One region of the Clostridium sardiniense genome, then DNA from elsewhere that is predicted to be linked to it. Evidence: riboswitches for the same ligand, from Rfam matches in the RefSeq annotation. Region 1 holds a riboswitch; the other holds the start of a gene.
What was found. A riboswitch is a leader RNA that binds a small molecule or an ion and turns the genes downstream of it on or off. The one in region 1 is predicted to bind lysine.
Positions count from the first base shown of each region.

Region 1 (4,225 bases):
CTTCTCATTATTTTTAAAGACTATAATATCTCCTCTTTTTAGATTTTCAAAATTATATACCCTAGTTACTAAGAATTTATCTCCTATATTTATAGTAGGTTCCATAGAACCTGTAGGAACATCTACTTTAAATATTAAGAATTTGTTTATCATTATAGCCAGTAAAACAGCCACAATTATAGGAGGTAACCACTCTCTTATAAATTTATTATCCATACTTCCCCTCTTTATACCCTTTAGTTAATTTTTTATATTACTTCATTCTTTATTATATCCTCATAGCTCTCTCTTTTACATATAACTCTTGCTTCTCCATCTTTAACCATAACAACTGCTGGTTTTGGTATTTTATTATAGTTGTTAGACATTGAATATCCATAAGCTCCTGTTGACATCATTGCTAATAAGTCACCACTTAAAACTGATGGTATCTTTATAGCATTTAATAATATATCTCCTGATTCACAACATTTTCCTGATATTGTTACCTTTTCTTTTGAATCATATATAACTCTATTTGCAACAATACATTCATATCTTGCTTTATAAAGCGCTGGTCTAATATTATCTGTCATACCTCCATCCACTGATACATACTTTCTTATTGATGGAATATTCTTTATTGATCCTATTGTATATAATGTAGTTCCTGCATTCCCTGCAATTGAACGCCCTGGTTCAATTACAAGTGTTGGAGATTCTAAATTAATTTCCTTACATACTGCATCAACTTTATCTAATATAGCACCGCAATATTCATTTGTTTCTCTAGGCTTATCTTCCTTGCTATAGTAAATTCCAAATCCACCACCTAAATCTAACTCTCCAATTAAATATCCTGTTTCATCTTGTATTCTCTTAATTAAATTAAGCATTATTTCAGCAGCATCTTCATATGGCGTTAGCTCAAATATCTGAGATCCTATATGACAATGTAACCCACATAGATTTACATTTTCTAGTTTTATCGCTCTTTTTATTGCATTTATTATATTATCTCCAACTGGTGCAAACCCAAATTTTGAATCTATCTGACCAGTTTTAATATACTCATGAGTATGTGCTTCTATCCCTGGAGTTATTCTAAGATAAATATTTTGTGATCTCCCATAATTCTTTGCCATTTGATTTAGTTGTTCTATTTCAAATAAATTATCAACTACGAATGTTCCCACTCCTAATTGTACACCCATTTCAATTTCTTCTAATGTTTTATTATTTCCATGAAATAATACTCTATCTAACGGAAAATTTGCTTTGTATGCAGTATAAAGTTCTCCCCCTGATACTACATCCAAACAAAGTCCTTCTTCTTCAATTAATTTACACATTGCAAGAGTTAAGAAAGCCTTGCCTGCATATGCTACTTTATTTCCTCTTTCTTTACATTTAAAAGAAGTAATATACTTCTTACAATTATCTCTTAACAATTGTTCATCCATAACATATAGAGGTGTTCCAAACTCCTCTACTAATTTTGTTGTTTTTACGCCTCCAATTACCAATGTATTCTCTTCTGTTTTCATATTACCAAATAGTTTCATAATGATTCCTCCACTCTATTTAAGTAAAACAAAACGCCACAGATTAAACTGTGACGGGTAATAGCGTGTGGTTATAAGGTCTATTATTACGTATAAGAATATTACTTACTGCTAAGATGCAATAGGTGAAATAATCATTGTAACTTTTTAATCCTTGTAGCTCTCCACGATATGTGACAGTGATGCATATATTATATACACCCCCAGCATAATTACCTTTGCTAATAATTACACTTCGGCCAATCTTCCTTTCATCTTTTATCATAGTCTGCAAAACTCCTAAAGATTACTCTTAATCTTGGCACCTCTACCCTAGGTTTGTCTTCAATTTTATATTATATTTTATACAACTTGTACTAATTATGATACCATATTTTTATTAATTTACAATACTTTTTTGAAACTTTTTCTAATTTTTTCTATAATTTTCTTTCTCTGTAAACATCCATTAAATCCCCCATTATTTCCGCTGATGATGGTGGTGTATAACTTATTGCATTTGCGCCTGCTTCTATTGTCTCTTGAATACTTTCTTGTGTTGGCCCACCTGTTGCTATTATAGGTATTAATGGATATTCTTCTCTTATCCTTCTTATTATTTTAGGTGTATCTTTTCCACCTGATACATTTAATATAGTTGCTCCTGCATTTAATCTTTCTTCTATATCTGTATCTTCTGAAACAACAGTTACAACTACCGGTATATCTATTGTCTTTCTTATTCTCTTCACTATGCTATTTGAAGTTGGAGCATTTACAACTATTCCTATTGCTCCTTTAAATTCTGCATCTAATGCTAAGTTTACAACCCTTCTACCTTGAGTTATTCCCCCACCAACTCCACAAAATACGGGAACATCCGCAGCTGTTATTATGGCTTCAGTGATTTTAGGCTGGGGGGTAAAAGGATATACTGCCATTATTGCGTCTGCATTTGTATTCTTTATCATTGCAACATCTGTGGAAAACATTATAGACTTAACTCTCTTCCCAAATATTTTTATTCCACTACACTTCCTTATAATTGCTGGTGCTTCAATTATATGATTTCTCAAAGTCCCTAAAATCTCAGGTACATACCTTTCATTATCCTTATTCATTATTATCCCTCCAAAATTATGTATTAACTTTACACTATATTATATATCCAACTTTCCTTTGTGGAAATATTATATAGTAATATTTTAATTATTTTTCTAGCTAATATGACTAGTTTTGTAATATAATATTTACAAATAATAGAATAAAACGAGGTGAAAAGACTGTGATTGGAAAGAAAAAACTCTTCTTACCATATAAAATTTTATTGGTTATTTATTTATTTTTTATAGTTACAGCCTTTATTATTAATTCACCCCATGAGATCTTTAATGGTTTGAAGAAAATTCTCTTAACCCCTGACATATTAATTACTGATTATGTAGAGATTGGTGGCATAGGAGCTACCTTAGTTAATGCAGCACTAACTAGTATAATAAGCATCTTTATATTAGTTCTTGTAGGTATAAAACCAAATGGTTCAACAATAATGGCTTTATGGCTTATGACTGGCTTTTCTTTCTTTGGAAAAAATATTTTAAACATATGGCCTGTTATGTTTGGTGTTTATCTTTTTGCAAGATATCAAAAACAACCACTACTTAATTACACATTAGTTATGCTATTATCCACAACCCTTGCACCAACAGTTAGTCAGCTTAGCTTTACTTCAGATAACCCAATCTTAGGATTATTTTTTGGTTCAATTATTGGTGTTTTTATAGGATTTGTTTTAACTCCTATAGCAACACACTGTATATCTTCCCATGCTGGATATAATTTATACAATATAGGTTTTGCATGTGGACTACTGGCAACTCTATTAATGTCTTTATTTAGATCAATAGGCATTGACTTTAAGACTCAATTAATTTGGAATAAAGGTAATAATGAATTCTTTCTTGTATTTATGATAATAATATGCCTTTATTTAATTGGTATTGGCCTTTATTATGGAAGAAATACAAAAAATAATTTAAAAAGGATAAGTAAACAATCTGGTAAACTTGTGTCAGACTTTTACCTACTTTTTGGAGAGACCGCTTATATTAATATGGGAATAGTAGGTCTATTTGCTACATTCTATTTACTACTTATAGGTGGAGATCTAAATGGTCCAACCCTTGGAGGAATATTTACCATAATAGGTTTTGGATGCTTTGGTAAACATATAAGAAACATAATACCTGTTATGATTGGTGCAACTCTTGGAGGGTTTATAAGTATCTATTCCATATCTGACCCTGGAATATTACTTGCAATACTTTTTAGTACCTGTTTAGCTCCTATAGGCGGTAAATTTGGCTGGAAGATTGGTATAATTTCAGGAATACTTCATGTAGCATTAGTTACAAATGTGGGGTACTTACATGGTGGTCTAAATCTTTATAATAATGGTTTAGCCGGTGGATTTGTAGCTATGATTTTAATACCTATTATTACTACATTTAAAAGAGAGGTTCGTAAGGATGAAATTTAAAATTGAAAAAAATCTTAGGATAATAAATGAATTAATGTCCTTTTGCTATCACTTTTTAGCAGAAGACATAACTGTTAATGTAAAAAATATAGATAATACATCTAATATAACTATAGATGCTATTATTGATAATTTCCCTAAAGATGATTATGATAACTTAGTT
Region 1 is NZ_JAIKTU010000001.1:24,740-28,964, reverse strand. Features, by position in the region: gene lepB (signal peptidase I) at 1-216, opposite strand, end outside; gene lysA (diaminopimelate decarboxylase) at 249-1,544, opposite strand; lysine riboswitch at 1,694-1,862, opposite strand; gene K5V21_RS00150 (hydrolase) at 1,964-2,644, opposite strand; gene K5V21_RS00145 (DUF1576 domain-containing protein) at 2,809-4,062, shown strand; gene K5V21_RS00140 (hypothetical protein) at 4,052-4,225, shown strand, end outside.

Region 2 (4,225 bases), on a different contig from region 1:
TGAAGTAAAAGAATTATTACACACAGGAAAGGTCAAGGATATTTCAGAAGGGGTAAAGAAGGTTGGTATAAGTAGAAGTACTTATTATAAATATAAAGATGCCGTTTACCCAATGGCTGAAGGAGTTAATAGCAAAAAAATAACAATTGTACTATTGCTTTCTCATGAATCAGGAGTATTATCAAAGGTATTAGACTTTATTGCAACTAGAAAACTAAATATATTAACAATAAATCAAGATATACCAATAAACATGACAGCTAATGTTACTATAACTCTAGATGTTTCTAAGATAAAAGGCGATGTTAAAAGGTTTTTATATAAAATGAGTGAAATAGATGGAGTAATAAAGGTTAGGGTATTAGCTGTTGAATAAACATTTGGAGGGATCAATATGAAAAACGAAGTATTTGAATTAAATAGGAAAAGGTTAGCAGAAAAGCTAGAGGATAATGATTTAGTAATTCTTTTTGCTGGTAATGCACCAAAGAAAACAGCAGATGAAAAATATGATTTTACACCAAATAGAAATTTTTATTACTTAACAGGAATAGATGAAGAAGATCATATACTTGTCATGGAAAAGAGTAATGGAAGTATAACTGCAAAGATGTTTATAAAGGAAATTGATGAAGAAAAAGAAAAATGGCTAGGCAAAACTATAAGAAAAGAAGAAGTATATGAAATAAATAAGATTGAAGAAGTTTTATACTTAGGAGAGTTTAAGGGTTATTTGAATAAAATTTTAAATGAGAGTGTAGAAAAAACTATATACTTAGACTTAGAAAGAGATGGTTTTAATAGCCTTCCTTCAGTAAGCAATACTTTCTGCAATGAATTAAAGAATAGATATTCACAAGTAACTATAAAAAATATATTTCCTATATTAGCTCCTTTAAGATTAGTAAAGAGTCCTGGAGAAGTAATAGAAATGCAAAAAGCTATTGATATAACAATTAAAGGCGTTAAATCAATAATGAGAAATATAAAACCAGGTATGAAAGAATATGAGCTTGAAGCGTACTTTGAATTTGAATGTAAGAGAAGGGGAGTGCGTGATTATGCATTTAAGACTATTGCAGCAGCAGGTAAAAATGCCACAATTCTTCATTATGTAGATAATGATTCAGAGGCTAAGGATGGAGATTTAATATTATTTGATTTAGGAGCACAAGTTAATTATTATAATGGGGATATTTCAAGAACCTTCCCTGTAAACGGAAAATTTACAGCTAGACAAAAGGAAGTATATGAGGCTGTTTTAAGAGTTAATGAAAGAGTAATAGATGAATTAAAATCAGGTGTGAACTTCTTAGATATTAATAAGAAGTCAAGGGATTGGATTGCTGAAGAATGCATAAAACTTGGTCTTATAGAGGATAGGAAAGATGTATCAAAATACTACTGGCATAGTATAGGTCATAGTCTTGGACTAGATACTCATGATGTTGAAAATCCAGGAAGAAATACTACTCTAGAAGCAGGTATGGTATATACAGTAGAACCTGGAATATATATAGCTGAAGAAGGAATAGGAGTAAGAATAGAAGATGATGTATTAATAACAGATGGTGGACACGAGGTTCTTACTAGAGATATGATTAAGAGTGTAGAAGATATAGAAGCATTCATGAGCAGATGTTAATAAAATAAAGATAAAGTATTAATAAATTATTGACAATAATTTGAAAATAATGTATAATAGCATTAATTTAATAAGTGAATAATGAGAAGAGGTAGAGGCGCGATATTTAAGAGTACTATCATTGAGGTAAGCACTTAGAGATGATAGAAAAGGAGATGTCGCCGAAGGATATAGCTAATGCTTTAATGCTATAATCCTGGGCTTATGTAGAATATGCATAAGACTGTCACAATTATATTGTGGTGAGCTATCATTCAACGGATTTTTACGTATATAGTAGAACCTTGAGTGTTATCTCAAGGTTCTTTTTTGCATTAAAGAGCAATAAATGATGGGCCTCTAATATTCACAAAAATTATTTTGAGGGGGATTCAATCATGAAAAAAAGAAGTTATTTAGTATTTTTATTAACATTCATCTTAATGATGAGTATGTCAACAGTTGCTTTTGCAGCAGAGGTTGATCCTGGAACTATAAATGCAGATAAATTTGGTATCTGGACGATAATTCCACCATTAGTTGCAATTGTATTAGCATTTATAACTAAAAATGTTGTTATTTCGTTATTCGTTGGGGCATTAGCGGGGTGCTTTATGCTTCAAATAGTAGATAATAATGCATTTACGTCATTAATTCAAGCATTTCTAGACTTTATCCAAAGGGTTCTAAATTCACTTGCAGATCCTTGGAATGCTGGAATTATACTTCAAGTATTAGCTATAGGTGGTGTTATAAATCTAGTTTCTAAGATGGGTGGGGCAAGAGCCATAGCAGAGGCATTAGCTAAGAGAGCTAAGACGCCAAGAAGCGCTCAAATGACAACTTGGTTCTTAGGATTATTAGTATTTTTTGATGATTATGCAAATTCACTAATTGTTGGACCTATAATGAAACCTGTCGCAGATAAATTAAAAGTCTCAAGAGAGAGACTAGCTTTTATAATAGATGCTACAGCAGCTCCAATTGCTGGACTTGCTATTATATCAACGTGGATTGGGCTTGAAGTTGGACTTATAAATGATTCATTTACTCAAATAGGAGTAGAGGTAGATGCTTTTGGAGTGTTTTTAGACACTATACCATTTAGATTTTATAATATATTAATACTTGCTTTTGTTGTAATTACAACACTTATGCTTAGAGATTTTGGACCTATGAGAAAAGCAGAGATTAGAGCAAGAAAAGGAATTAAAGATAAAAAAGCAGAGCTTGAAAGCATAACTGTAAATGAAGAGATGGAAGTTAAAGCAGGGGTAAAGCTAAGTGTATGGAATGCAATAATTCCAATTGGAACATTAATAATTTCAGCGCTTGTAAGCTTTTACTATAGTGGATATTCATCAATAATGGCAGGAAATGATGTAGCTCTTCAAGGAGTACTTACTAATTCACCATTTTCATTCCAAGCTATTCAGCAAGCATTTAGTGCAGCAGATGCATCAACAGCACTTTTCCAATCAGCAGTATTTGCATCAATAGTTGCTATATTAATGGCTGTTTGCAAAAAGATATTTACAATTTCAGAAGCCATAGATGTATGGATTGATGGAATGAAAGGTCTTATAATCACTGGTGTAATACTTTTACTTGCTTGGTCATTAAGTTCAGTAATAAAAGATTTAGGCACAGCTAAATACTTAGTTACATTACTTTCAGATTCAATACCAGTTTTCTTACTTCCAAGTATTATATTTATTCTAGGTGCAGTAATATCATTTGCAACTGGAACTGCGTATGGAACAATGGGAATACTTATGCCACTTGCAATACCTCTTGCACATTCAATATCACCAGAAATGGGGTATATCGTAATAAGTACAAGTGCTGTACTTACTGGAGCGATCTTTGGAGATCATTGCTCACCTATATCAGATACAACCATTTTATCATCCATGGGAGCGGGATGTGATCACATAGAACACGTTAAGACACAAATGTGGTATGCATTATTTGTTGGAGGAGCGACGATTTTACTTGGGTACATTCCAGCAGGATTAAATATACCAGTGTATATTATCTTACCAGTTGCTATATTAGTACTTACAGTGGCAGTAAGGTTTATAGGAAAACCTGTTGATAATGTAGAATAAAATTATTTTTAATAATATAGAATCCCACGGAAGTAAAGCCTGTGGGATTTATTTATAATTTATAAATTATTTGTGTCATCATATGTGTAAATATAATAACTTATATAGAGGAAAAATTTATATTAGGAGACGTATAATGAATAGAAATATTATGAATGGTGGGAATGACCTGACTAATATATTTACTCAAACATTTAATGCGGTTATAAACAATACTGATTTAATTGATGGAATAGTTAATAGCTTATTTAATTCGAATTTTTTGGAAGAGGTTAATGAGACTTTTAGTGAAGGATTCAATGGAGGTTATAATAATGGGGATAGTATAATAAAAGTTAATATAAGAGACGAAAACGATAAATACTTAATAGAAGGAGAATTTCCAGGAATAGATAGACAAGATATAAAAATAGATTATAAAGATAACTATATATATTTAAATGTTAAAAGAAAACAAGTATTTTCTAACGGATGTAATATGGCCATGATG
Region 2 is NZ_JAIKTU010000008.1:135,417-139,641, forward strand. Features, by position in the region: gene K5V21_RS11115 (ACT domain-containing protein) at 1-376, shown strand, start outside; gene K5V21_RS11120 (aminopeptidase P family protein) at 395-1,645, shown strand; lysine riboswitch at 1,730-1,903, shown strand; gene K5V21_RS11125 (Na+/H+ antiporter NhaC family protein) at 2,023-3,735, shown strand; gene K5V21_RS11130 (Hsp20 family protein) at 3,872-4,225, shown strand, end outside.
Region 2: another riboswitch for lysine. It lies ahead of K5V21_RS11125 (Na+/H+ antiporter NhaC family protein); the one in region 1 lies ahead of lysA (diaminopimelate decarboxylase).